DNA from 3 places in the Streptomyces sp. NPDC051136 genome. Region 2 is predicted to be linked to each of the others. Evidence: riboswitches for the same ligand, from Rfam matches in the RefSeq annotation. Region 2 holds a riboswitch; each other region holds the start of a gene.
The links. Region 2 has a riboswitch for cyclic di-AMP ahead of ACIBCJ_RS22555 (transglycosylase family protein). Riboswitches for the same ligand answer to the same signal wherever they lie in the genome.
Positions count from the first base shown of each region.

Region 1: another riboswitch for cyclic di-AMP. It lies ahead of ACIBCJ_RS35480 (M23 family metallopeptidase); the one in region 2 lies ahead of ACIBCJ_RS22555 (transglycosylase family protein).
Region 3: another riboswitch for cyclic di-AMP. It lies ahead of ACIBCJ_RS34715 (C40 family peptidase); the one in region 2 lies ahead of ACIBCJ_RS22555 (transglycosylase family protein).

Region 1 is NZ_JBITFE010000018.1:27,409-34,841, reverse strand. Features, by position in the region: gene ACIBCJ_RS35505 (MFS transporter) at 1-92, shown strand, start outside; gene lhgO (L-2-hydroxyglutarate oxidase) at 249-1,472, shown strand; gene trmB (tRNA (guanosine(46)-N7)-methyltransferase TrmB) at 1,552-2,460, shown strand; gene ACIBCJ_RS35490 (PrsW family intramembrane metalloprotease) at 2,471-3,865, shown strand; gene ACIBCJ_RS35485 (aldo/keto reductase) at 3,887-4,831, opposite strand; gene ACIBCJ_RS35480 (M23 family metallopeptidase) at 4,980-6,023, opposite strand; cyclic di-AMP (ydaO/yuaA leader) riboswitch at 6,035-6,191, opposite strand; gene ACIBCJ_RS35475 (PP2C family protein-serine/threonine phosphatase) at 6,416-7,433, opposite strand, start outside.
Region 2 is NZ_JBITFE010000007.1:442,551-449,983, reverse strand. Features, by position in the region: gene ACIBCJ_RS22575 (Ppx/GppA phosphatase family protein) at 1-828, opposite strand, end outside; gene ACIBCJ_RS22570 (DUF501 domain-containing protein) at 825-1,385, opposite strand; gene divIC (cell division protein DivIC) at 1,435-1,920, opposite strand; gene eno (phosphopyruvate hydratase) at 2,043-3,323, opposite strand; gene ACIBCJ_RS22555 (transglycosylase family protein) at 3,668-4,396, opposite strand; cyclic di-AMP (ydaO/yuaA leader) riboswitch at 4,400-4,567, opposite strand; gene ACIBCJ_RS22550 (transglycosylase family protein) at 4,745-5,803, opposite strand; gene ACIBCJ_RS22545 (cytochrome P450) at 5,948-7,267, opposite strand; gene ACIBCJ_RS22540 (nucleoside triphosphate pyrophosphohydrolase) at 7,264-7,433, opposite strand, start outside.
Region 3 is NZ_JBITFE010000016.1:120,176-127,608, reverse strand. Features, by position in the region: gene ACIBCJ_RS34745 (urease accessory protein UreD) at 1-672, opposite strand, end outside; gene ureG (urease accessory protein UreG) at 669-1,346, opposite strand; gene ACIBCJ_RS34735 (urease accessory UreF family protein) at 1,572-2,246, opposite strand; gene ACIBCJ_RS34730 (urease subunit alpha) at 2,255-3,976, opposite strand; gene ACIBCJ_RS34725 (urease subunit beta) at 3,969-4,280, opposite strand; gene ACIBCJ_RS34720 (urease subunit gamma) at 4,294-4,596, opposite strand; cyclic di-AMP (ydaO/yuaA leader) riboswitch at 5,226-5,368, shown strand; gene ACIBCJ_RS34715 (C40 family peptidase) at 5,372-5,845, shown strand; gene ACIBCJ_RS34710 (ATP-binding protein) at 5,816-6,328, opposite strand; gene ACIBCJ_RS34705 (helix-turn-helix transcriptional regulator) at 6,545-7,405, shown strand; gene ACIBCJ_RS34700 (DUF397 domain-containing protein) at 7,427-7,433, shown strand, end outside.

The sequences.
Region 1 (7,433 bases), on a different contig from region 2:
ACCTCCTGCACCGCCTGGAGCCGTACGGCGACGAGCCGCGCGTGGTGGAGCTGCGCGAGCGTGCCCGCCCCCTGCTGGTGACCCCGGCCTGACCGCACAGCCCGCACAGCCCGCACCGCCCGCCCCGCCGCTCTTCCCGTTCTTCCCGCTCCTCCCGGGTTTGAGGGCGTTGTCAGTGGCGCAGTGCAGTATCGAAGCCGGGAGGTGGGCCGGAGATGGACCGGGATAGTGGACCGGAGAGTGGACCAGTGCTGACCAGGACCGTTCGGAGCGGCGCGTACGACTGCGACGTGCTGGTGATCGGCGGTGGCATCGTCGGCCTGTCGACGGCGTACGCGATCACCCGTGCCGCGCCGGGCACCCGGGTCACGGTCCTGGAGAAGGAGCCGGGCCCCGCCCGCCACCAGACGGGCCGCAACAGCGGCGTCATCCACAGCGGTGTCTACTACCGCCCGGGCTCGCTGAAGGCGCGATTCGCGGTCCGGGGCGCCGCCGAGATGGTCAAGTTCTGCGCCGAGTACGGCATCGACCACGCCGTCACCGGCAAGCTGATCGTCGCCACCGACCGCGCCGAGCTGCCCCGCCTGCACGCCCTCGTGCAGCGCGGCCGGGAGAACGGCATACCGGTGCGCGAGCTGGGCGGCCCGCAGATCGAGGAGTACGAGCCCGAGGTGCGGGGCCTGGCCGCCATCCACGTCGGCACCACCGGCATCTGCGACTACGGCGCCGTGGCCCGGCAGCTCGCCCACGCCTCCGGGGCGGACATCCGCTACGACGCCGAGGTGCACCGCGTCGACCGGCGCCCCGGCCTCGGGGTCGCCGTGCGCACCCGGGCCGGTGACGTGCTCCGCGCCCGGGTCATGGTCAACTGCGGCGGGCTGCACTGTGACGAGATCGCCCGGCTGACCGGCGACGACCCGGGCGTGCGGATCGTGCCCTTCCGGGGCGAGTACTACGAGCTGGCGCGGCCCGAGCTGGTGCGCGGGCTGGTGTACCCGGTGCCGGACCCGGCGTTCCCGTTCCTCGGGGTGCACCTGACCCGCGGCATCGACGGCGGCGTGCACGTCGGTCCCAACGCGGTACCGGCGCTGGCCCGCGAGGGCTACGACTGGGGCGTGGTGCGCCCGAGGGAGCTGGGCGCGACCCTGGCCTGGCCGGGTTCGTGGCGGATAGCCCGGCGGCACTGGAGGTACGGGGCGGGCGAGCTGCGCCGGTCGCTGTCCACCCGCGCCTTCACCGCGGCGGTCCGCCGGCTGCTCCCCGCGGTGACCGAGGACGACCTGGTCGCGGCGCCGGCGGGCGTGCGCGCGCAGGCCGTGCTGGCGGACGGCACGCTGGTGGACGACTTCCTGATCAAGGAGGGCGCCCACGCGGTGCACGTGCTGAACGCGCCGTCGCCCGCGGCGACCGCGTCCCTGCCCATCGGCCGGGAGGTGGGGCGCAGGGCGCTGGCGATGCTGGGTGCCGAGTAGCGATCCGCGCCTCCGGGGGGGACGCCGCCGAGCGCGGCCGGACCGGGCAACCGCCGGCGCGGACTAAAATCGAGGCATTGTGTCTGACTCCCACCACACCCCCGAAGCCGCACCCCGGCCCCCCGCCGGGTCCTCCGCCCCCTCCGCCTCCCCGGCGTCCTCCACGCCCCCCGCGTCCTCCTCGGTGACGTCCGGAGCGTCCCTGCGGCACGTCCGCGCCAAGGGCGAGCCCCGTTTCCCCGACGGGCCGAAGGCCGACCCCGCCGGGTCGCACTTCGAGCGGCGGATCCGCAGCTTCCAGCCGCGGCGGAGCCGGGTGACCGCCGGGCAGGCGGACGCGCTGCAGCGGCTGTGGTCCCAGTGGGGGCTGGACATCGACGGACAGCGGGTCATCGACCTCGCCGAGCTGTTCGGCAACGCCCGCCCGGTCGTCCTGGAGGTCGGCTTCGGCATGGGCGAGGCCACGGCGGAGATGGCCGCCGCCGACCCGGACACCAACGTCCTCGCCGTCGACGTCCACACACCGGGCCAGGGCAACCTGCTCGGTCTCGCGGACCGGAACGGGCTGTCCAACATCCGGGTGGGCAATGGCGACGCGATCATCCTCCTGCGCGAGATGCTCACCCCCGGCTCCCTCGCCGGGCTGCGCGTCTACTTCCCCGACCCCTGGCCGAAGAAGCGCCACCACAAGCGCCGGCTGATCCAGCCCGAGTTCCTGACGCTGGCCGCGACCCGGCTCGCACCGGGGGCCGTCGTGCACTGCGCCACCGACTGGGAGCCGTACGCCGAGCAGATGCTCGACGTGCTCACCGCGCACCCCGACTTCGAGAACACCGTGCCCGGTGGCGGTTTCGCGCCACGTCCCGGTCACCGGCCGCTGACCCGTTTCGAGGGCCAGGGACTGGAGAAGGGACATGTGGTGAACGACCTGCTCTTCCGCCGCGTGCAGCACCGCGACCGGCACCGGGAGCAGCCCCCCACCGGTTAGGGTCCATGCCGTGGCCACCTGTCCCGCGTATCCGACGAGTCCGCCGCGTCCGCACTGGTGGCAGCGCGCCTGGGTGCGTTACGGGGCACTGAGCACCCTGCTGGCGATCTCCGGTCTGGTGATCCTCGCCCTGGTGCGCGAGCAGACCGGCACCCAGGGGTTCCTGGTGGGACTCGGCCTCGCCGTGCTGCCCGTGCCACTGCTCATAGCCGCGTTCCGCTGGCTGGACCGGGTCGATCCCGGCCCCTGGCGGAACCTGCTGTTCTGTTTCGCCTGGGGGGCCTGCGCGGCGGCGCTGATAGCGATCGTCGCCAACAGTTTCGCGACGCGCTGGATAGCGACCGCGACCGCCGACCCGGTCGGCGCGGACACCCTGGGCGCCACCGTCATAGCCCCGGTCGTCGAGGAGTCCGCCAAGGCCGCCGCCGTCCTGCTGGTCTTCCTCTTCCGCAGACGGGACTTCACCGGCATCGTCGACGGCGTGGTCGTCGCCGGGGTCACCGCCACCGGCTTCGCCTTCACCGAGAACATCCTCTACCTGGGCACCGCTTTCGGCACCGACCAGCTGACCGGCGACCGCGGCATCGCCTCGGTCACCGCGGCGACCTTCTTCGTGCGCGTCGTCCTGTCGCCGTTCGCGCACCCGCTGTTCACCGTGCTCACCGGCATCGGCTTCGGCATCGCGGCGCTCTCGGCGGGCCGGCACCGCCTGCGCCGGGCTCTGCTGCCCGTGGCCGGGCTGCTGCTCGCGATGGGTGTGCACGCCCTGTGGAACGGCTCGGCCGCGTTCGGCGAGTTCGGTTTCTTCGCCGTGTACGCGGCGTTCATGGTGCCGTCCTTCGGCCTGCTGACCTGGCTGGTGATCTGGACCCGGCAGCGCGAGCTGGGCACCGTGCGCGCCGAACTCCCCGCGTACGTCGCCGCCGGGTGGCTGGCCCCCGCCGAGCCGTACGCGCTCGGCTCGATGCGGGCCCGCCGCATCGCCCGGCGGTACGCCCGCCGGCACGCCGGGAGGGAAGGGGCGCGGGCGGTGGCGCGGTACGAGGTGTACGCGACCTCGGTGGCTTTCCTGCGGCAGCGCGGGCGCCGGGGCCGTGCGGGCGCCGACTTCACCGTCCGGGAGCGGCACCTGCTGGACGCCCTGTGGCACCTGCGGGACGTGGCCCGTCCGGCGCTGGAGTACGCGGCCCGGGCCACGGCACCGCCGGCGCCCGTGCCGCGGCCGGTGCCCCCGTGGGCGTACCCGTACGGCGGAGCGGCCGGCGCGTACGGACCCGCGCCGGCGCCCGCCCCGCCAGGACCGTACGGCTCCCCCGCGCCGCACCCCCCGTACGCGCCCTACGCGCCGTACGCGCCCTACGCCTCATACGCCCCGTACGCGCCGCCGGATCCCAACCGGCCCTAGAGCCGCGACGCGCACCGCTGCTCAGGCGGAGGCCCGGGTGAGCTTCCCGATCTCGTCGTCCGTCAGCTTCAGCCCGGCCACGCCCAGCAGTGCCGGCAGCTGCTCCACCGTGCGGGCTGACGCGATCGGCGCCGCCACCGTCGGCCGGGCGGCCAGCCAGGCCAGGGCGACCGTGGCCACGGGGGCGTCGTGGGCCTCGGCGACCTCGTCCAGGGCGGCCAGCACCCGGCGCCCGCGCTCGCTCTCCAGGTGCTTCGCCGCACCGCCGGCCCGCGGGCTGTCCACGGCCGTGCCGGGCCGGTACTTGCCGGTGAGGAACCCGGACGCGAGGGCGTAGTACGGCACGGCGGCGAGACCGGCCCGCTCGGCGAGGTCGCTCAGCTCGCCCTCGTAGGTGTCGCGGGAGACGAGGTTGTAGTGCGGCTGGAGGGCGACGTACCGGGCGAGGCCCTCGCGGTCGGAAAACTCCAGGGACTCCGCGAGCCGCTCGGCGGAGATGTTGGAGGCGGCGATGTGCCGCACCTTGCCCGCCTTCACCAGGCCGTCGAGGGCGCCGATGATCTCTTCGACCGGCACCTCGGGCTTGTCGAAGTGGGTGTAGTAGAGGTCGATGCGGTCGGTGCCCAGACGGCGCAGCGAGGCGTCGGCCGCCGCCTTGATGTTCGCGGCGGACAGGCCCGGGTACTCGGGGTGCTGGCTGACCTTGGTGGCGAGGACGACGTCGTCACGGTTGCCGCGGGCCGCGAGCCACTTGCCGAGGACGGTCTCGGACTCGCCGCCGCTGTTGCCGTCGACCCCGGCGGAGTAGGAGTCGGCGGTGTCGACGAAGTTGCCGCCGGCCGCCGTGTAGGCGTCCAGGACGGCGAAGGACCGGTCCTGGTCGGCGGTCCAGCCGAAGACGTTGCCGCCGAGGGCCAGCGGGAAGACCTCGAGGTCGGAGGAGCCGAGCTTGCGCAGAGAAGTCATGTAGGGAGTCAACGACCGTACCGGAGCAGGTCATTCCGCGAGGCCCGCAAAAACCCCGCAAAACCACCGCGAACCGGCAGCCCTGACGTCGGGGGGATTCCGTCAGGACCGCCGGGGGCCGGTGGTGCGGGTGGGTCAGCGGAGCGGGTCAGGGAGTGAGGCCCTTGCCCAGCAGCCAGGCCATCGGGTCGATGCCCGAGCCGTCGGCCGTGTGCACCTCGAGGTGCAGGTGGGCGCCGGTGACGTTGCCGGTGGCGCCGACGCGGCCGATGACGTCGCCGGTGGCGACCTTCTGGCCGACGCTGACGTTGATGGACGACTGGTGCGCGTACCAGAGTTCGGTGCCGTCGTCGAGGGTGAGCACGGTCTTGTAGCCGTACGAGCCGTCCCAGCCGGCCGACGTGATCGTGCCGCTGTGGACCGCCTTGAGCAGGGTGCCCGTGGGGGCGGCGAAGTCGAGGCCGGTGTGGTGGCCCGAGGCCCACAGGGAGCCGGCCTGGTTGAAGGTCGAGGAGATCGTGTACGAGGAGGTCGGCAGCGTGTACTGCTTGGCCAGCTTCGCGAGCCGCTCGGCCTCGGCCTTCTTCGCGGCCTCCTCCTCCGCCTTCTTCTTGGCGGCGGCGGCCTTGGCCTCGGCCTTCTTCTCCGCCTCGGCGGCGGCCTCCTGGGCCTTCTTCTCGGCCGCTGCCTGCGCCTCGGCGGCGGCCTTGGACTCGACCTGGGCCTGCTGCTGCTCGGCCTGCGCCATGATCCGGGCCCGCAGCGACTCACCGGCGCCGGCGGCGGAGGTGCCCTCGCCGGTGTCCGCGGCGGCGGTGACGCCGATGCCGCTGAGCGGGGTGGCGGAACCCTCGGGCTCCGGCTCCTCGTCGCCGCCGGGCATGAGCGAGCCGACGTTCGGCAGGTCGGGCATGGAGATGGACACCGGCGGCTTGCCGGTCTGCGCGCTGGCCATGCCGCCCGCGCCGACGGCGGCTATGACACCGACGCCGAGGACGGTGGAGCTGCGGGCGAGTCCGCCGCGCTGCTTGGCGACGCGGTGCCGGCCGCGCACGGGGCGGATGGACTCCTCGGTGGGATTCCACTCCTCCCAGGGGCCCTCTTCGGCGCGGTGGGCGTCGTAGCCGAACGTGTCGGTGCCGTGCCCGCTGGGCACGAACGGGGCCTCGGGGGCAGGCCGGTTGGACGCCACGTGGGCGTACTCCTTTCCTTCCTTTCGCCTACCGGGTTAGCTGACGGGTTCGGAGCAGGAAGGTCTCCTACGGGTGTGCGCCGACCGTGATTCCACGGCGGCATACGCCCGATTCACCCCAATGTGGTGGTTCCCCGGTTCCCTTGCGGGATTCGGCGCGTGCGCACGGAGCCGCCTTCTGTGACGGCTGGGACGACCGCGCTGCGTTATCGAACGTTAATAGACCCGAGCCTCCGATTCCAAGCCGTTCCTCTTGATCGTTAACGAGAACGGCCGGGACTTACCCCTCAGGGCCGGTGAAATCTGGGCGAGTTGACCCGGCGTCGGTATTCCCCTTCACGCCACTTTCTTCTGACGGTGCGTCAACCGTTATGCGCAGGGAGGTCGCCCCGTCACGGCTCGTGACAATGATCATGATCGCCCCGCCGGGGCCGCCGTACGGCGAGCAGCGCCATGTCGTCCGCCATGCCGCCCCCGGAGTGCCGGCGCACGTCCTCGGCCAGGGTGTCCAGCAGTGTCATCGGATGTCTGAAGACGCGGCCGGACAACCGCGCCTGCGGATCGTAGAACTCGCCCTTCGCGTCCCGGGCTTCGGTCAGCCCGTCGGTGTAGAGCAGCAGGGTGGCGCCACCGGGGAAGGCGACCTCGTCCGCCCGGTCGGGCCACACGCCCAGCTCGCCCATGCCGAGCGGCAGCGCCGACTCACGGGCGGGCAGCGCCCCCAGCGTCCCGTCCGCGTAGAGCAGCAGGGGCGGCGGGTGACCGCGGTTGACGATGCGGACGGTCCCGGCGCCGTGCGGGAGTTCGGCGAGCACGGCGGTGGTGAAGCCCTCGAAGGCGTCCAGTCCCTCCCGCCGGGTGCCCTCGCGCGCCAGCGCCCGCTCCAGCCGCTGCGCCACCGCCTCCAGCGTGGCCTCCTGCTCGGCGGCCTCCCGGAAGGCACCGATCACCACGGCGACGGCGGCGACCGCGCCCATGCCCTTGCCGCGTACGTCGCCGACGATGAGCCGGACGCCGCGGGCGCTGTCCTGCACCGCGTACAGGTCGCCGCCGATGAAGGCGTCGGCCTGCGCGGCCTGGTAGCAGACCGCGATCTCGAAACCCGCGATCCGCTCGGCGGGTTCGGGCAGCACGGCGCGCTGGGCGGCCTCGGCGATCTCGCGCACGGAGACGAGGCGCTCGTCGCTGCGGCGGACCAGACCGTTCACGAGGACGGCGAGCACGGCGACCGTCGCGATGGTGATCAGCTCGGTGAGGGAGTCGACGTAGTGGGCGACGCCCTTGCCGAGCTGCAGCCCGATGACCGCGGCGACCACGGCGACACCGGTGAGGGCCGTGCCGCGCCGTGAGTAGAGCGGGGCGGCGATCAGGGGTGCGGCCGTGTAGAGGGGGCCGGCGGTGAAGTACCTC
Region 2 (7,433 bases):
GTCGACCCGGCCCGGGTGCAGGGAGGGGACCGCCGCGCGCTCGGCGTGGGAGGACCGCAGCAGCCAGTCGGTGATCTCGCGGACCCGGTCGTGGGAGACACGGGAGTGGTGGATGGCGGCCGAGTCGTACTCGGGCAGCTCCTGCGCGATCGCGGACACCGACGTCACCGACCCGGCGAGCCCCACCAGCGTGCGCGCCTCGCGCAGCGGCACCGTCCGCTCGGCCAGGTCGAGGGCCGCCTCGATGTCGGCCCGCATCGCCGCGACCTGCGCCTCGGTGGGCGGGTCGGTCACGGCGCCGTCGTGCACCAGGTGCCGCTCGGTCATCCGGACGCAGCCGACGTCCACGGAGCGGGCGGCGCGCACCCGGTCGTCGCCGACGACGAACTCCGTGGAGCCGCCGCCGATGTCCACGACCAGGTAGGGCGTGTCGAGGTCCGCGCGGCCGGTCAGCTCCTTGGTGGCGCCGGTGAAGGAGAACGCGGCCTCCTGGTCGCCGGTGATGACCTCCGGCTCGACACCCAGGATGTCCAGCACCCCGCGCACGAAGTCGTCCCGGTTCTCCGCGTCGCGGGAGGCGGAGGTGGCCACGAAGCGCAGCCGCTCGGCGCCGTGCTCCTTGACGACCCCGGCGTACTCGCGGCACGCGGCGAAGGTCCGCTCCAGCGCCTCGGGCGCCAGCCGGCCGGTGCGGTCGACCCCCTGGCCGAGCCGCACGATGGTCATCCGGCGGTCCAGGTCGGTCAGCTCGCCGGTGGCCGGGTCGGCATCGGCGACCAGCAGCCGGATGGAGTTAGTACCGCAGTCGACGGCGGCGACACGGGTCACTGGACGTCCTCCTGGTCGGTCGGGCCGGCCGGATCGGTCGGGTCGGCGGGGGTCACGCACGGCCCCTTGCGCCACCACTCGGGCAGCATCGCGATCGCCTCGTCGCCCAGCGGGTTGACGCCGGGACCGGCCGCCAGCGAGTGGGCGACCAGCACGTGCAGGCACTTCACACGGTCCGGCATGCCGCCCGCGCTCGGGAAGCCGGTCAGCTCCTCGATCTCGTCGCGGCGCCGGACGTAGTCCTCGTGCGCGGCACGGTAGGCGGCGGCCAGCTCCGGGTCGGCGGCGAGGCGCTCGGTCATCTCCTTCATCACGCCGTTCGCCTCCAGCGTGCCGATCGCGGAGGCCGCCCTCGGGCACGTCAGGTAGTACAGCGTCGGGAAGGGCGTGCCGTCGGGCAGGCGCGGTGCCGTCTCCACGACGTCCGGCTGTCCGCACGGGCAGCGGTGCGCGATGGCGCGCAGGCCCCGCGGCGGGCGTCCGAGCTGCTGCTTGAAGGCCGCCACGTCCGCGTCGGTCGGCTCGGTGCGCGGGGTGGTCGGCGGGGGAGTCTGCATGGCTGTCTTCTGCTGGTCTTCCTGTTGAGTCACTGCCGGCACGGTCGGTTCACTGCCGGCGGGCGGCGGCGGCGTCGGCCTTGTCGACCCCGTCCCACACGTTGCGGTACCAGGGGCGGTCGGCGGCGCCGGCCTGGGCGCGGGTCTGCTCGGCCGCGTCCGGGTCGACGACGACGAACCCCGTCTCCCCCGGCATCACGTAGTGCAGCCGCAGCCGGACCTGCTGCTCGGCGTAGGCGTCGTCCTGCCAGCGCGCCTTCAGGTCGCGCAGCTCCTCGACCCGCTGCCGGGTCTCCCGCTGCTCCTGCCGGAGATCGGCGATCTCGGCGCGCTGGGCGACGTACTGCCGGATCGGGTAGGCGAGCGCCACGACGAGCGAGCAGAGCACCATGGCGAGCAGCGCGGCCCGGCCGGTCAGCCGGGAACGCCGCGCCTGGCGCTTGGTCTGCGAGCGGTAGACCCGGGCCGCGGTCTGCTCCCCGATGATCCGGATCCTGGTCGCGGTGGAGAAACGGTCCCGGTCCTTCACCGCCATGTCGCCCCGCCTCAGCCTTCGTGCGTCGTCCGTCATACGTGCGTACGTCCCCGCACACGGTACGGGACCGAGTACGGGGACGTACGTACGACGCTGCCTCTCGCGGGGCTTACGGGGTGCGGTCAGCCCTTGAAGCGCGGGAAGGCGCTGCGGCCGGCGTACACCGCTGCGTCGTCGAGGATCTCCTCGATGCGCAGCAGCTGGTTGTACTTGGCGACGCGCTCGGAGCGGGCCGGGGCACCGGTCTTGATCTGGCCGCAGTTGGTGGCGACGGCCAGGTCGGCGATGGTGACGTCCTCGGTCTCGCCGGAGCGGTGGGACATCATGCACTTGAAGCCGTTGCGCTGGGCCAGCTCCACGGCGTCCAGGGTCTCGGTCAGCGAACCGATCTGGTTGACCTTGACCAGCAGGGCGTTGGCCGAGTTCTCCTCGATGCCGCGGGCCAGGCGCTCCGGGTTGGTGACGAACAGGTCGTCGCCGACGAGCTGGACCTTGTCGCCGAGCTTGGCGGTGATGGTGTTCCAGCCGTCCCAGTCGTCCTCGAACAGCGGGTCCTCGATGGAGACCAGCGGGTACGCCTCGACCAGCTCGGCGTAGTACTCCGTCATCTCGGCGGCGGAGCGGTTCTTGCCCTCGAAGGAGTAGGAGCCGTCCTTGTAGAACTCGGACGCGGCGACGTCGAGCGCGAGGGCGATCTGCTCGCCGGGGGTGTAGCCGGCCTCCTTGATCGCCTCCAGGATGAGGTCGAGCGCCTCGCGGTTGGAGCCGAGGTTGGGGGCGAAGCCGCCCTCGTCGCCGAGGCCGGTGGCCAGGCCCTTGTTCTTCAGGACCTTCTTGAGGGTGTGGTAGACCTCGGCACCCCAGCGCAGGGCCTCGGAGAAGGACTCCGCGCCGATCGGGGCGATCATGAACTCCTGGATGTCCACGTTGGAGTCGGCGTGCGAGCCGCCGTTCAGGATGTTCATCATCGGCACCGGCAGCAGGTGCGCGTTCGGGCCGCCCAGGTAGCGGAAGAGCGGCAGGTCCGACGCCTCGGAGGCGGCGTGGGCGACGGCGAGGGAGACGCCGAGGATGGCGTTGGCGCCGAGCGAGCCCTTGTTGTCGGTGGCGTCCAGGTCGAACATGGCCTGGTCGATCAGGCGCTGCTCGGTGGCGTCGTAGCCGACCAGCTCCGGGCCGATCTGCTCGATGACGGCCAGGACGGCCTTCTCGACACCCTTGCCGAGGTAACGGCCCGGGTCGCCGTCACGGAGTTCGATGGCCTCGAAGGCACCGGTGGAGGCGCCGGACGGAACGGCGGCACGACCCGTGCTGCCGTCGTCGAGGCCGACCTCGACCTCGACCGTGGGGTTGCCTCGGGAGTCCAGGATTTCCCGGGCTACGACGACGTCGATGGACGGCACGAGCATCTCCTTCTTCAATGTGACGCTTCGGTGTGACGCGCGGGTCCCGCAGGACCGCGGCGGCTCTGCGGGACCGAGCCTAACCGGCCCGGGGCGATCGGCCAGCCGATCGCCCACCCGCTGGACAGAACCGAGAGTAAATTGTTTCCGAACGGAACAAAGACGTTTCCGGAAACCGGGACCCAACCAGTGCCGGGCGCGGGGGCCGACGCCGGGCGGGCACCGGCCGGGTCCGCGCCGGGCACGGGAGCGGACTCCCGTCCGGGCGCCCGACGCGAAAAAGCCCGCCCCGGTGCGTACGGGGGAACACGCACCGGGGCGGGAGTCGCGGGAGCCGCCGCCGTTTACTTCAGGTGCAGCTGCTGGCCCGGGTAGATGAGGTCGGCGTCGTCGACGATGTCGTCGTTCAGCTTGAACAGCTTCGCCCAGCCGCCCTTGACGTCGTGCTCGTGGGCGATCGTGCTGAGGGTGTCGCCCTTGACGACCTTGTACTCGCCGTCACCCTTCTCGACCTTCTTGCCGGTCGGGGTGGTGACGGTCTTCTTCTCGGCGGGCTTGTCGGCCTTCGGCTCGGCGGCCGGGCGCTCCTCGGAGCGCGAGGCCTTCTGCTCGGTGGAGCGCTCGGCGGTGGAGCCGCCGCTCTGGCTCTGCGAGCCCTCGGAGCTGCCGGAGCCGCTGTCCGAGCCGCCACCGCTGTACGCGGCACCCGACAGGCCGGTGCCGCAGACCGGCCAGGCACCCTTGCCCTGACCCGCGAGGACCTTCTCGCCGATCTCGATCTGCTGCGCCTTGCTCGCCTGGTCGGCGGTGGAGGCGTACTGCGTACCGCCGTAGGCGGCCCAGGTGGAGGCGGAGAACTGCAGACCGCCGTAGTAACCGTTGCCGGTGTTGATGGACCAGTTGCCGCCGGCCTCGCACTGGGCGACGGCGTCCCACTCGGACGCGGTGGCGGCGGAGGCGTTGCCGGCCGCCATCAGCGGGGCGGCGACGGCGGCACCGGTGACGCCGGCGACGGCGATGACACGGGTGGCCTTGGACGGACGACGGTGCTTGCCCTTGCTGGAAAACAGCATGGTTGATCCCCTCACCGACGCCTGCGAGGTGAGCTGTCGGGTTCGGGCCGGTTGAGTTGCCCGGCCGGGTTCCTCGCGGAACTCGGCTCCACCCCTAGCCGCTCCGGCTCAACTGCCCCGGTGCGGCACTTACCTTGGGTCCCCCGCTCCTGCCTTCGGCGCTTGACGCGACGACTGTTCCCGTACGGCCGCTGGCAGGATTCGGCGTTGCGGCTGTCGGGGCCCGCGGTGGCGAGCGGTCACGACCGTAGACACGCGCTCCGCGGATTTTCAAAGACGATCACGGCTTCTGAGACCTATCTCTCACGAGATCCAAAAGGGACATATGATCTCCAACCGTGACGCGAACTACCCCTGCTTTTCGACCGATTCGCCCGTGACCGTGAGCGTCTGACCGGGGAGGATGTGGTCCGGGTCGGCACCGACGACCGTCTTGTTGCCGGCGTACAGCGCGTGCCACCCGCCGTCGACGCCAAGGGAGTCGGCGATGGCCCACAGGCTGTCCCCGGAACGGACGGTGTACGCACCGTCCTCGACCTCTCGCGGCTCACCGTCGCGCGAGGCGTGCCGCCCCGCCGTCTCGTCCGCGCGGCCCCTGCCGCCCGCATCCTCGTCCGCACTGTCGCCGCGGTGCCGTCCGGAGCCGGACGCCCCCTCGCCGCCCTGCTGTTCGGCACGGGCGTCGGGGTCGGATTCGGCGGAAGTGTCCGACTTGGTGGACGAACTCGCGTCACCGGACGACGCCTCGGAGGGGGTGCCGGCCGGCGAGGAAGAGGGCGAAGGGGACGAAGGGGGCGCTTCGTTCGCATCGCCCGAGTCGGACTTCCCGGTCGACTCGGAGGACCCTGAAGACCCTGAGGACCCGGAGGCGTCGGAGGACCCCGTCGACCGGGACGACCCCGACGACTCGGATGCATCGGGCGTTTCGGTGGCCGTCGGCGACCCGGCCGACCCGGAGCCGTCGGTCTTGCCCGACGCGTCCGAACCTTCCGACGCACCGTCACCGGCCGAGCCGCCGCCCACGGCTCCCGAGTCGTTGCCCAGACCGGCGAGCAGGCCGCAGGTCGGCCAGGCGGCGATGCCCTGGTCCGCGTGGACCTTCTCGGCGATCCGTATCTGCTGCGAACGGCTTGCCTCGTCGGCGCTCGGGGCGTAGTCGAGGCCGCCGTACCGCTCCCAGGCCTCCTGGGACAGCTGCAGGCCGCCGTAGTACCCGTTGCCGCTGTTCTGGCTCCAGGCGCCGCCGGTCTCGCACTCGGCCACCTGGTCCCAGGTCGCCGAGTCCGCCGCGTGGGCGCCGGTGGCACCGAGCAGCGGGATCGCGATGGCGGAGCCGGTCACACCGGCGGCGACGACCAGAGCGGGAGCCTGGCGGGGGCGACGGTGACGACCGTTCCCGGAGAGCATGCGACGACCTTTCACGAGACGACGGGGACCCACGCGGCGGATGACGCTCGACACCACGTTGATCCGTGAACGTATAGGGAGATCATCACTAGTCACAAGTTCATGCCGCGCAGATCACGTGAAGATCACAGAGTTGAGCGCGTGTCACTTTTGCGTCGGTGATCCACCGCGGTCGGCCGGCGCCGCGTGCGGTGTGAACGACACGGGCAACGTACGCAGACCGCGCATGATGAGCCCGCCGCGCCACCTCAGTTCGGCCGGGTCCGCGGCGAGGCGGAGGTCGGGCAGCCTGGTGAGGAGCGTGGCCAGCGCCGTCTGACCCTCCAGCCTGGCGAGCGGTGCGCCGAGGCAGTAGTGGATGCCGTGGCCGTACCCGAGGTGCTGGCTGTCGCGCCGGGCGAGGTCCAGGGTGTCCGGGTCGGTGAACCGCTCCGGGTCCCGGTCGGCGGCGGCGAGGACGACGAGGACGGGGTCCCCGGCCGCCACGTCCTGTCCGCCGATGGTCAGCGGCCGGGTGGCGAAGCGCCAGGTGGCCAGCTCCACCGGGCCGTCGTAGCGGAGGAGTTCCTCGACACCGGTCTCCAGCAGGCCGCGCTCGCCGGCGGTGAGGGACGTCTGCAGCCGCTCCCGCTGCTCGGGGTGGGTGAGCAGCGCGTACGTGCCGTTGCCGATCAGGTTCACCGTGGTTTCGAACCCTGCGAAGAGCAGGATGAAGGCCATGGCCGCGGCCTCGTTCTCGGTGAGGTGCTCGCCGTGGTCGGAGGCGCGGATCAGGCCGGAGATGAGGTCCTCGCCGGGGGCGGGCTCGGGCGGCAGTGCGGCGCGCTTGCGGTGGATGAGGTCGGCGAGGTAGCCGCGCATCTTCTTCACCGACCGCGCGACGCCGCCTCGCGGGCCGCCTCCGTGACGGATCATCATGCCCGCCCAGTCCCGGAAGTCGTCCTGGTCCTCGCGGGGGACGCCGAGCAGGTCGCAGATAGCGTAGATGGGCAGCGGGAAGGCGAAGTCGTGGATCAGGTCGGCGGAGCCGGTGGCCGCGAACCGGTCGATGAGGCCGTCGGCCAGCTCCTGCACCCGGGGGGCGAACTCGGCCACCCGGCGGGGCGTGAACGCCTTGCTGACCAGTCGGCGCAACCGGGTGTGGTCCGGCGGGTCGATGTTCAGCAGATGGGTCATCAGCTCGGCCTTCCGCTCCCCCGGAATGCCGGTCTTGCCCTTGGCGTGCGCGGGCTCGTCGTGGTGCGCCGGGTTCTTGGACAGCCGCGGGTCGGCGAGGGCCTGCTTCGCGTCCGCGTACCGGGTGACCAGCCAGGCCTCCACTCCGCTGGGCAGCCGGGTGCGGTGCACGGGGGCGTGCCGGCGCAGCCAGGCGTAGGCCGGGTAGGGGTCGCTCGCGAACTCCCAGGTGAACAGCTCGGGGGCGGGGCCGGAAGCGGGGCCGGGGGCGGGCGGGAGGCCGGTCATCCCTCGACCGCCCGGATCGCGTCGCGGTAGGTGCGGGCCGCTGCTCTCAGGGCCGCTTCGGGGTCGGTGCCCTCGGACTCGGCGCGGGCGGCGAGGGCGAGGAGCTGGTAGCCGATGCCCTCGCCGGTGGGCAGCGGGACGGGCAGGCCCGCCGTGCGGACGCGGG
Region 3 (7,433 bases), on a different contig from region 2:
CGGCATAACGGCCGCCCCCTCCTCGTACACCCGGGAGGTCGGTGGCGTATCGGCGAACTCCGGCCGCACGACGACCAGTTGGCCGACCGCGCGGTGCCCGGCCAGCCCGGCGGGCCCGTCCCAGCCGCCCGGCGCACCGGGCCCGCAGGCCAGCTCCTGGTCGAGGACGCACCGGCCGTCGATCCGTACGGTCAGACGGCTGGTGAGGCGGCCGGGTTCCTCACCGGACCGTCCGAGCACCTGCTCCTCGCGCAGCAGCAGCCGCGCCCCGGCGGCGAGGTCGGCCGTCGTGGTGACGGCCAGGTCGCTGCCGTCGGCGCAGATCAGCTGTTCCGGCAGCCAGCACAGCTCGGCGTCGTCGTCCACGGTGAGCCGGACGTCGTAGCGGGCGCCGGTCTTGTCCTGTCCGGGCAGCGCGAGCGTGGCGGCGGCCGACCCGACCCGCAACCGGGCTCCCTGGGCCGCGTGGACCGCCACCTCGAACCGGTCGCCGCCGAGCGGCCCGCTCATCGCGCCGACCAGCATCACCAGGGCCTCGGCACCGCTCCCCCGGGTCCGCCGCACGGCCAGGGGCCCCTCCCCCTCCAGCACCGGCAGCGCGGTGCCGCCCCGTCCGTCGCCGCGGGCGAGGAGGCGGGCGCGGGCCCGGACGCCGCCCGGTGCGGTGGTCACGCGGTCCACGCGGCGATCCGCTCCCGCACCCAGTCGGCGACCTCCCGGACCCCGTCCTCGCCGCGCAGCGACTGCAGGACGACGGGGAGTTCGCCGCGGGCCGCCTCGGCGTCGGCGGCCATCCGCGCGAGATCGGAGCCGACGTAGGGCGCGAGGTCCGTCTTGTTCACGATCAGCAGGTCGGCGGTGGCGACCCCGGGCCCGCCCTTGCGCGGGATGTCGTCGCCGCCCGCCACGTCGATCACGAACACCTGCGCGTCGACGAGCCCCCTGGAGAAGGTGGCGGTGAGATTGTCCCCACCGGACTCCACCAGCACCAGGTCGAGCGGCCCGACCTCGTCCTCCAGGTCCTCGACGGCCTCCAGGTTGGCGGAGATGTCGTCCCGGATCGCGGTGTGCGGGCAGGCGCCGGTCTCCACGGCGGTGATCCGCTCGGGCGGCAGCACCGCCTCGCGGAGCAGGAACTCGGCGTCCTCCCGGGTGTAGATGTCGTTGGTCACCACGGCGAGGGACAACTCCTCCCGCAGCGCCCGGCACAGCGCGGCGACGGTGGCGGTCTTCCCGGACCCGACGGGCCCGCCGAGACCGATCCGCAGCGCGCGACGGGTCCCGTCGGGCCGCCGGGCGTCGGCGGAGACGGCGGCGGGGGTTTCGAGGTGGTGGTCAAGGTGCATGAACGGCTCCTGTCGAAGTCGGGTCGGCCCTCCAGCCCGTCCGGCGCTCAAGGGCGAGGCCCTCCAGGCGAGTGGGGTCAGGACCGAGTGGGGTCCAGGCAGAGGGGAGTCAGGACCGAGTGGGGTCCAGGCAGAGGGGAGTCAGGGGGCAGACCTCCCTGACGGGGTCGAAGGGACGGGGCCCCTGGGGTCGGGAACCGGAAGGGGCGGCGGGGGCGATCCCGCCTACGAGGCGAACAACCGCACCGGCCAGGCGGCATGCGCCTCCGCCCCGATCTCCAGCAACGGCGCGGACCGCGCGGGCAGCAGGCCGACCCCGTCGGTCACCACTCGTTCCGCCACCTCCACGGCGTCCGCGGCGATCCGGTCCACCTCGCCCGTGAGCCGCGCCAGCACTCCCGTCGCGTCGAACGGATCGAGGCCGAGCAGCCGCACGACGGCCGTCGCGGGCCCGCTCACCCCCTCGTAGAGGGAGCAGTACGCCGCGTCCAGCGCCCCCAGACCGGCCGCGCGCGCGGCCAGCCCCAGCACCACGGGTTGATGGGCCCCCTTGGGGAACGCCGAGGCCAGCGCGTCCAGTTCGGGACTCGGCCAGGTCGAGCGGGCGGCCCGGGTCAGCTGCCGCCCCAGTCTGCGCGCCGCCACCCGCAGGGCGGGCGACGGGGTGCGGGCGTCGGCGGCCCGGTCGAGTGCGCCGGGGTCGGCACCGAGCGCGGCGGCCGCGGCCACGCAGGCCGCGACCACTCCGCTGGTGTGCAACCGCCCCCGGCAGAACGCCTCCAGGCTCGCGGCGTCGGTGACGCGGCCCGCCCGGACGGCGGCCTCCGCCCCGCCGGAGTGCGCGTGCCCTCCGGCGGGGAAGCGGCCGTCGGCGAGGACGAGCAGTGCTGCGCGGCTCATCCGGGCGCTCAGAAGAGGAAGTACCGCTGGGCCAGCGGCAACTCGTCGACGGGAGCGGGTTCGACGAGTTCACCGTCGATGGTCACCGCGAAGGAGTCCGCGGCGACCTCCACGCGGGGCAGCGCGTCGTTCTGCCGCATGTCGGCCTTGGTACGCCCGCGGGTGGACCGGATGGGCACGAACTCCCGTCCCAGTCCCAGCCGCCCGGGCAACCCGTCCGCGACGGCCTGCTCGGAGACGAAGTTGACCGAGTTGGTGGCGGGTGCGGCCCCCAGCGCCCCGAACATCGGGCGCGGCAGGACCGGTTGCGGGGTGGGGATGGAGGCGTTGGCGTCGCCCATCTGCGCGTACGCGATCTGACCGCCCTTGATGACCAGCTGCGGCTTCACCCCGAAGAAGCGGGGGTCCCAGAGCACCAGGTCGGCGAGCTTGCCGGTCTCCACCGAACCGACCTCGTGCTCGATGCCCTGGGCGACGGCCGGGTTGATGGTGTACTTGGCGACATAGCGACGTGCGCGCAGGTTGTCGGCACGGGTGTCACCGGGCAGGAAGCCGCGCCGCCGCTTCATCACGTGCGCGGTCTGCCAGGTGCGCAGGATCACCTCGCCGATGCGGCCCATGGCCTGGGCGTCCGACGACATGATGGAGATCGCCCCCATGTCGTGCAGGATGTCCTCGGCCGCGATGGTGCTGGGCCGGATCCGGGACTCGGCGAAGGCCAGGTCCTCGGGGACGGCCGGGTTGAGGTGGTGGCAGACCATCAGCATGTCGAGGTGCTCCTCGACGGTGTTGACGGTGTGCGGCCGGGTCGGATTGGTCGACGCCGGCAGCATGTTGGGGAGCGACACCGCGGTGATCATGTCGGGTGCGTGCCCGCCGCCGGCGCCCTCGACGTGGAAGGCGTGCAGGGTGCGGCCCGCGACCGCGTCGAAGGTGTCACCGACGAAGCCGGACTCGTTCAGGGTGTCCGTGTGGACGGCGAGCTGGACGCCGGACTCCTCGCAGACGTCCAGGCAGGCGGAGATGACGGCGGGGGTCGCGCCCCAGTCCTCGTGGATCTTGAAGCCGAGGACGCCGGCGCGCAGCTGGTCGCGCATCGACTCCTTCGACATGGTGCTGCCCTTGCCGAGGAAGCCGATGTTGACGGGGCTCGACTCCATCGCGGCGAACATCCAGGCGAGGTGCCGGGCCCCGGGCGTCACGGTGGTCGCCTTGCTGCCCTCGGCCGGGCCGGTGCCCCCGCCGATGAGGGTGGTGATGCCGGACGCCAGCGCCTCGTCGACGGCGTTCGGCGCGATGAAGTGGACGTGGGTGTCGATGCCGCCCGCGGTGACGATCTTGCCGTTGCCCGCGATGACCTCGGTCTCCGGGCCGATGACCAGGTCGGGGTGGACGCCGTCCATGGTGTCCGGGTTGCCGGCCTTGCCGATGCCGGTGATCCGTCCGTCGCGCATGCCGATGTCGGCCTTGACCACACCCCAGTGGTCGATGATCAGGGCTCCGGTGATCACGGTGTCGGGGGCGCCCTCGGCGCGGGTGGTGCGCCCCTGGCCCATGGACTCGCGCAGCACCTTGCCGCCGCCGAAGACGGCTTCGTCCCCGGAGCGGCCGGGACCGCCCGAGCGGTCCTCCTCGATCTCGACCAGGAGGTCGGTGTCGGCGAGGCGGATCCGGTCGCCGGTGGTCGGGCCGAACAGGTCGGCGTAGGCGGGCCGGGACAGTTCAGGCATCGAGGGCACCTCCGGTCGCGCCGCGCAGACCCACGACGACACGGGCGCCCGCGAGGGGAATCAGCTGCACGTCGACGGGAATGCCGGGCTCGAACCGGACGGCGGTGCCGGCGGCGATGTCCAGCCGCCTGCCGTGCGCCACGGCGCGGTCGAACTCGAGACCGGGGTTGACCTCGGCGAAGTGGTAGTGGGAGCCGACCTGAACGGGCCGGTCGGCGGTGTTGAGCACGGTCGTGCGGACGGCTTCCCGGCCTTCGTTGAAGGCGACCGGGCCGTCGGCGAAAAGGATCTCTCCGGGGATCACGGCTGCGGCCCCGTCAGATGATCGGCTCGTGGACGGTGACCAGCTTGGTGCCGTCGGGGAAGGTGGCCTCGACCTGCACGTCGTGGATCATCTCGGGGACGCCCTCCATGACCTCGTCGCGCTGGATCAGCTTGCGCCCGGAGGACATGAGTTCGCCGACGCCGCGCCCGTCCCGGGCGCCTTCGAGGATGTGCGCGGTGATCAGCGCGACGACCTCGGGATGATTGAGCTTGACGCCTCGTGCGCGGCGCTTCTCCGCCACGTCCGCCGCCACATGGATGAGCAGTCTCTCCTGCTCGTGCGGGGTCAGTTGCATGTACCACCTCACAGGGCATGACGCCGGGACCGAACGGTCCGGCTGCCGCGGCCACCGCGACGGTTCTAGATGTAACACACAGGAACAGGCTGGAATTAACCTACCGCTACATGGAAAACCGCAGGTGGATCGGGGTGCAGACTAGGGCTAGAGTGTTACGGCCACATGACCCGGTTTTGACCGATTGATTACCAGTGCCATCGGCTTGCTTCCGCATGCCCGCGCCCGGGACGGGTTCCGGTCCCTCGGCACGGTCCGGACGGCCCCAGGCCGAAACGGACCAAACGGCTTACCCCCCTTCGGCGTAGGAACGCCTCCGATCGGCGACCGGCCGAAGTTGCGCCGTCCGGCGTCCGGCCGGGGCGGAACCGCGCTCCGCCGCTGGTCCCGGGGCCGCCGCCGCGCTCGGCACTGTCCGCGACACGGGGCGGCAACCCGAACGGACGAGCGCCACGTAACAACACAAAGGGCACGTTCCGTTGGGAATTCCCCTCGGGGCGGGACAAGATCCGTGACTGACGACAAGACCCCGCCGCAGCGGCGGGGCGGTCCGGGCGGACGCCGAGTCCTGCCGCCGTCCGGACGACCGGTCGCAACGGAAGTGGATCGGCAGGAGTGGAGGACCCGAGCACGACGGGTCGCCGGCACGGCCGTCCTCGCGAGAGGCACCGGGCCGAGCGGTCCTTGGGGTGAAGCCGCACTCGTGCGGCCGGGCAACTTCGCCAGCCCGAATCCGACAGGTCATCCTTCACAGGCGGCTGACGAAGGGTTGCGCATGTCCGCGCTCAATCGTGTCCCGTCGCTGATGGCTCGTGCCGGTACGGCCTCGGCTCTCACCCTCGCCGCCGTGGGCGGTTCCGTCGTGGTCCCCGGTGTCGCCTCGGAGGCGGCCGCGGCGAGCCATGCGACGAAAGCCCTCAAGATCGCGGCCTCGAAGAAGGGCTCCCCGTACCATTGGGGGGCCATCGGTCCGCACCGGTTCGACTGCTCCGGCCTGACGCTGTACTCGTTCAAGAAGGCCGGGAAGAAGCTGCCGCGCACCGCGGCCCAGCAGTACAACAAGACCCGCCATGTCTCCGCCGCCAAACGCAAGGTCGGCGACCTGGTGTTCTTCCACTCCGGACCGAGCGTCTACCACGTCGGCATCTACGCCGGCAAAGGCAGACTCTGGCACGCCCCGAAGACCGGGGACGTGGTACGCCTGCAGAAGATCTGGACCTCAAGCGTCTGGTACGGCCGGGTCAAGTAGTCCGCCCGCGGGAGTGACGGCGTTCTGCCCCGCCGTCACTCCCGCGGGTGCGCCCGTACCGTCGGGGGGAGTCCAGGGCAGTTCGATGGAGACGGTCTTGCCGCCCTCGCGCGTGGGCCGGACCCTCAGGCTGCCGCCGCACTCGGCGGTCAGCCACCGGATGATCACCATGCCCCGCCCGTTGTCCTGCTGCACGGCGGCGGGCAGCCGCTTGGGGAAGCGCGGATGGCTGTCGGTGACACCGACCCGCAGTCGCTCGTCACGGTCGAGGACGAGGTCCACCGTGAAGGTGGGCGACTGCCCGAGCGTGTGCTGGACCGCGTTGGTCGCCAGCTCGGAGACGACGAGGCGGACCGTCTCGGACAGGTCCGCGTCGGGCGGCAGCCCCCATTCCGCCAGGGTGCCGACCGCGTAGGTCCGCGCGGCGGCCACCGAGGCGGGATCGCTCGGCAGAGTGACGGATGCTTCCAGATGGTCTGCCATGGCGACGTCGTCCCTTTCTCACGGGACCGCAGGCCCGACACGGAGGGGGTGGTTCGAGTACGGTCCCGGACTGGTGCTTCGCCGCCAGAGTGCCATCACCAGGCCCGTGAAGGGCGGCGATCCCCCAAGATATGCATATATCTGTCGCTCGAAGCGGTGAACTCTGCGACGGCAGAGCGTATTTGGGCGGCTCATAAGGAGTAAGGGAGTTGTCCCATGCAGCACGGTCCCGTGGTGCGCCGCCGCAAGCTGGGCGCGGAGCTGCGCGCCCTGCGCACGTCGGCGGGCATCACCAGCGGGGAGGCGGCCCGGCTCGCGGGCTGGCACCAGTCGAAGGTCAGCCGGATCGAGACCGGCACGAGCGGTGCGAAACCGGCCGACGTGCGGTTACTCCTGGACGTCTACGGGGTGGACGACGAGCAGTTGCGGGGCCTGCTGGTGATGCTGGCCCGCTCCGAGGACGCGGGCGGCCGCAACCACTGGTGGCACGCCTACCGCGGGGTGCTGCCCCCGACCTATCGCGACTACATCAGCCTGGAGTCGCAGGCCAGCGCGATGCGCACGCTGGAGACCACGGTGGTCCCGGGCCTGCTCCAGACGCCGGAGTACGCGCGCGCAGTGACCCGGGCCGCGGTGGACGGGATGCCGGCGGAGCGGCTGGACGCGCTGGTGGAGGTCCGGCTGGCCCGGCAGGACGTGCTGCGCGGCGAGCCGCCGCTGGAACTGAGCGCGGTCCTCGACGAGGCGGTGCTGCGCCGGGAGGTGGGCGGACCGGAGGTGATGGCGCGTCAGCTGGACAGACTGGTCGAGGCCGCGCGACTGCCCCATGTCCGGCTCCGGGTCCTGCCCTTTGCCGCCGGGGCGCACATCGGTGTCACCGGCCCTTTCGTAATCTTCTCCTTTTCGAGCACTTCTGATCTCGACGTGGTTGTTCTCGACCACTTGACGAGTAGCCTGCATCTCGAACGGAAAGAAGACCTAGAGGCCTACACCGAGGCCTTCAACGCCCTTCTGATCCATGCCCTTTCGCCCGAGGACTCGTTGGACTTCATCGCCGCGACCGCGGCAGGCGCGTAAGGAGGCACCATGTCAGGCTCCATGTCCG